Regions from separate parts of the Pseudarthrobacter raffinosi genome, predicted to be linked through region 2. Evidence: predicted binding sites of a transcription regulator. Region 2 holds the regulator's gene; the other holds the start of a gene.
The links. Region 2 encodes Rex, which represses fermentation and respiration genes when NADH is low (regulators of the CRP and FNR family bind a similar motif). Its sites were predicted from a motif close to CTTGTGAANNNNTTCACAAG; they were not measured.
Positions count from the first base shown of each region.

Region 1: a site for Rex is predicted at 1,531-1,550, ahead of benA (benzoate 1,2-dioxygenase large subunit). Genes of this name have one in related genera too.

Region 1 is NZ_JAMXBG010000004.1:4,956-7,353, reverse strand. Features, by position in the region: gene benB (benzoate 1,2-dioxygenase small subunit) at 1-15, opposite strand, end outside; gene benA (benzoate 1,2-dioxygenase large subunit) at 52-1,434, opposite strand; gene catA (catechol 1,2-dioxygenase) at 1,756-2,398, shown strand, end outside.
Region 2 is NZ_JAMXBG010000008.1:46,320-48,717, reverse strand. Features, by position in the region: gene NG697_RS09745 (HAD family hydrolase) at 1-559, opposite strand, end outside; gene NG697_RS09740 (glutaredoxin family protein) at 710-985, shown strand; gene NG697_RS09735 (redox-sensing transcriptional repressor Rex) at 1,055-1,780, shown strand; gene NG697_RS09730 (MFS transporter) at 1,838-2,398, opposite strand, start outside.

The DNA.
Region 1 (2,398 bases), on a different contig from region 2:
TGTCAGGTTGATCATGGGTTATGCACTCTCTCTGGTTCGACGTGGACGCGGTCAGGCAGTGACGGGGAGGCTATCCAAAGCGGAGCGCTCCGCCTCCGCCAAGCCCCGGTCCATGACTTCCTTCCAGTACCCGTGCTGGATCGGGTAGAGCCCCTCGTCCTCCGTGCGCACCCCGGAGGCTATGACCTTGGTCATACCCAGCGCCCGGGCCTGCTCGTCGGGGCCGGCGATCTCGTGGGTGGACCCGCGCGTCATGTCGTTCCACGGCGCCGAGGTGGCCCAGTAAGTCTTGTTGCAGGATCGGAACTCTTCGAGGTCGTCGGGGGTGGCCATGCCCGTCGCGTTGAAGAAGTCCTCGTACTGGCGGATGCGCTTGGAGCGGTTCTCCTGGGATTCGCCCTTGGGTGCGATGCAGTAAATGGTGACCTCGGTCTGGTCCGCGGAGATGGGGCGGAAGTGGCGGATCTGGGAGGAGAACTGGTCCATGATGTAGACATTCGGGTACAGGCACAGGTTCCGCGAGATGTTGATCATGAAGTTGGCCATTTCCTCGCCGTACTTCGCCACGAGCTCCTCGCGGCGGTCCCACAGCGGGCGGTCCTCGGGGTTGGTCCACTCCTGCCATAGCAGCAGGTGGCCGTGGTCGTAGGAGTAGAAGCCGCCCTTGACCTTGCCCCACTTGCCGGCGTCCATGGCCTTGGTCTTGTTGGCGGAGTCGCCTGCGCTGCGGCGGGCGGTGGTGGCAGCGTAGTTCCAGTGCACGGCGGTGACGTGGTAGCCGTCGGCGCCGTTCTCCGCCTGCACCTTCCAGTTGCCGTCATATGTGTAGGTGGATGAGCCGCGCAGCACTTCGAGTCCCTCCGGGGACTGGTCCACGATGGAGTCGATCACCTTGGTGGCGTCACCCAGGTGCTCTTCGAGCGGGAGCACGTCCGCCTTCAAGGAACCAAAGAGGAAACCGCGGTAGGAGTCGAAGCGGGCAACCTTGGTGAGGTCGTGGGAGCCCTCTTTGTTGAAAGTCTCCGGGTAGCCGGCGTTGCGGGAGTCCTTGACCTTCAGCAACTCACCGGAGTTCTTGAAGGTCCAGCCATGGAACGGGCAGGTGAAAGTGGTGCGGTTGTCCGTCTTGCGGCGGCACAGCATCGCGCCGCGGTGGGAGCAGGCGTTGACGATGCAGTTCAGGTTCTCGTCCTTGTCGCGGGTGATTACTACGGGAGTGCGGCCGATGTTCGTGGTGAAGTAGTCCCCCACATTGGGGATCTGGGACTCATGGGCGAGATAAACCCAGTTGCCCTCGAAGATGTGCTTCATCTCCAGTTCGAAAATATCCTCATCGGTGAAAATTTCGCGCTTGGCCCGGATGACGCCGTTCTCACGGTCGTCGATCACGGCGTCGGAAAGGACCTCACGGACATGGGTCAGGTTCTCGGTCATGGCTGCTCCTTCATTGGAGGGTGCTATACAAATTTGGCGGAAGGTCCGGGCCAGCCGGGGGCGCCGGCGGGGGACGTTGTCAGGCAATCCTGCCCTATCGTGACCACCCTCACATCAGGCAAACACCTAGGTTCGACCAAGGGTGAAATTATGTAGGCTTCATGACTAAAAAGCGGCCAAATTGATATTTGTGGCGTCCTTATCGCGAGGCCTATCATGAGACAGACATCACGCGAAGCCACGTCACCGCGGAATTACACCCCGGCGCACTGAGACTCGCACCGGGTGCAGGAACCCTTCCTCCCCTGTTCAACGAAGAGTATGGAGAACACCATGACTGACACCCAAACGGACGCCCGTAAAGAGGACGAGGGCACTGCCGTCGAAGCCGGTTCAAAGGCCACCGAGCGCTTTACCGCCTCAGGAAAGCTCGCGCAGCTGGACGTGCCGAAGGAAAGGGTGAGCCTGCTGGCAGGGGCACTCATCAAGGCCGCCAACGACATCGTCGTCGAACACGAGGTCACCTACGAGGAATACAACGCACTCAAGGCCTGGCTGATCAAGGTAGGGACAGACGGGGAATGGCCGCTGTTCCTGGACGTGTGGCTGGAACACACTGTCGAGGACGTCAACTCCCAGGACCGTCCGGGCACCGTGGGGACCATTGAGGGACCCTACTACGTCCCCGGCTCCCCCGTGCTCCAGAGCCCTGGCACCGTGGAGATGCGCGAGGACGAGGAGGGCACCCCACTGCACTTCACGGGCCGCTTCACTGATACCGAAGGCAATGCAATCCAAGGTGCCCAGGTGGAAATTTGGCATGCGGACAGCGCCGGGTTCTACTCCCAGTACGCCCCGGGCCTCCCCGAGTGGCTCTTCCGCGCCACGGTCAAGGCGAAGGACGGCGGCCGCTTCGAAATCAACACGATGCGCCCGGCGCCGTACCAGATTCCCACGGACGGAG
Region 2 (2,398 bases):
CGTGGGCCAGGGCCTGCACTGCCACTGCCTTGGCGGAACCGTGCAGGATGTCGCCCACCAGCCGGCCGGTGTACATGCCGTCGGCAACCTCGCCCACGGTGCCCAAGGCTCCGGTCAGGCCGAGCCTGGTGGAAATGACCGCGGCAACCTCGATGGGGGTTGCGGTAACCAGCCAGACCCGCCGGCCCACGCGCAGGTGCTGCTGCGCCAGTGCCTTGGCGCCGGGCCAGATCCTGGACGCGATCATTTCGTCGTAGACCTCTTCGCCCAGGGCCTTGACGTCTTCCACGGTGATGCCCTCGGCGAGGGTGAGGGCGGAGTCGCGGACAGCGTGGACATCGTCCATGTTCTCGCCGCGCGCCACAAATTTGAACTGCTTCCATGCGAACCCCGCAGCCTGCGTCAGGGTGAAGGCGCCGCGTTGGTGCATCTTGCGGGCAACATGGAAGAGGCTGGCGCCTTTCATGAGGGTGTTATCGACGTCGAAGAAGGCGGCTTCGCCGGTCTGCATCAACGCATCCGGCTGGGTCACCACAGCGACGTACTTCTCCTCGGGCATGTCCACGAGTCTAGTCAATACTCGGTGACCAAGATTTCAGTGCCAGCGCGAGTGCCAGCGCTCGCCCGGATACCCGCGTCGCCGTACGCCCCGCCGTCGGCCGCTGTCCTCTGCCCAGCTCTCTGCCCTGAAGGGCGATACGGTTAAGGCATGGCAAAACCCGAGGTAGTCCTCATCACCAAAGCAGACTGTCACCTGTGTGCAGGAGCGCGCGACGCCGTCGGACGCGTTACTGCCTCGCTGGGACTCGGGTGGACGGAACAGCAGGTGGACGAGCTGCCGGAACTGCGTGAGCGGTACGCGGAGGAAATCCCCGTAGTCCTGGTGGATGGAATCCAACGCGATTTCTGGAAGATCGACGAAGCCCGGCTGGAGCGCGTCCTCAAACGCGCCATGGCCCAATCGGAAAGCGGCCTCGCAGAATGACACCGGCTTTGTTGGCACCAGCGGCGGGGCTCTAGAGTGGAGTCACGACGCGATGGGATGGAGGGGATAGTGACTTCACTGGATCCATCTCCCCATGCTGTCCAAGGTACAGAGGCTGGCCACAGTACACAGCCCGTCCACGGTGCCGAGTCCACCAAACAAATACCGCCCGCAGCGGTGGCCCGGCTGACCATCTACCTGCGCGCCCTTAACACGCTGCTGTCCGACGGCGTCGAACGGGTATCTTCGGAATCGCTGGCGGAAGCGTCAGGAGTGAGCTCGTCAACCCTTCGCAAGGACCTTTCCTATGTGGGTTCCTACGGCACGCGCGGAGTGGGCTACGAAGTGCAGTACCTGAGCCGTCACATCTCCGCAGCCCTAGGGCTGACCCACGACTGGAAGGTCGCCATTGTTGGCGCGGGTAACCTCGGCAAGGCCCTGGCCCGTTACGGCGGCTTCGAGTCCCGCGGGTTTGACGTCGTGGCAATTTTCGACGCCGACCAGATGGTGGTGGGCAATGAAGTCGGCTGGCTGCGCGTCAGCGACGCTGCGGACATGGAGGCCGTGTTGCAGCGGACGGGCGCCAACATGGTGGTCCTGGCACTTCCGGCCCACGTGGCGCAGGCCGTGTGCGACCGCGTGGTGGCGGCCGGCGTCCGCAGCATCCTGAGCTTCGCCCCCGTTATGCTGCAAGTCCCCGAGGGCGTCAACCTCCGCAAGGTGGATATGGCCACCGAACTGCAGATCCTCGCCTATCACGCACAACGGGCGCAGACCCCGGACCAGACCGCCTAGTTCGTCGGCGGCTGATGGGGCCCACGTCCGTTAGGGTGTGGATGCGACTCGTTGGTACTACTGCCCGTAGGGGTTGCCAGGCGTGGTGCCCGGGGCGCCGTACGGGTTAGCGAACGGCTGCTGCTTGCGGAAGTAAGGTGCCGCGGCCGGCAGGTAGAGCAGCACGATCGCTGCGATCCCGGCCAGCGTCCCCACGGTTCCAAGGCTCGGTGGTCCGAAGAGGCCGAAAATGGACAGTGCCGCGAAAACGGTACCGAGGATGCGGGCCCAGTTCTTGCCCTTACGGACGAAGAACGCCACCAGCGCGTACAGCCCAGCGCCGATGATGGCGAAGACCACGAGCGACCCGGCGAGGACACCCTTGAAATCGTCAAAGGCAAACTCCGTGCCGGTAGCGCCACCGCTGCGCATGGCGTCTTCGAAGGCGCGGCGCATCGCCGGGTCATCGAGCATGCCAATGCCCATCAGCAGGCTGATGACATACACAACACCCGCGCCAATCAGCAGCCAGAACGAGATGTTGACCAGCTGGGGAACCCCGTTGGATCCCGTGGCCTGCGGCTGCTCGGACGGGTACTGCGTGTAAGGGGACTGCCCGTACGGCTGTTGACCATAAGG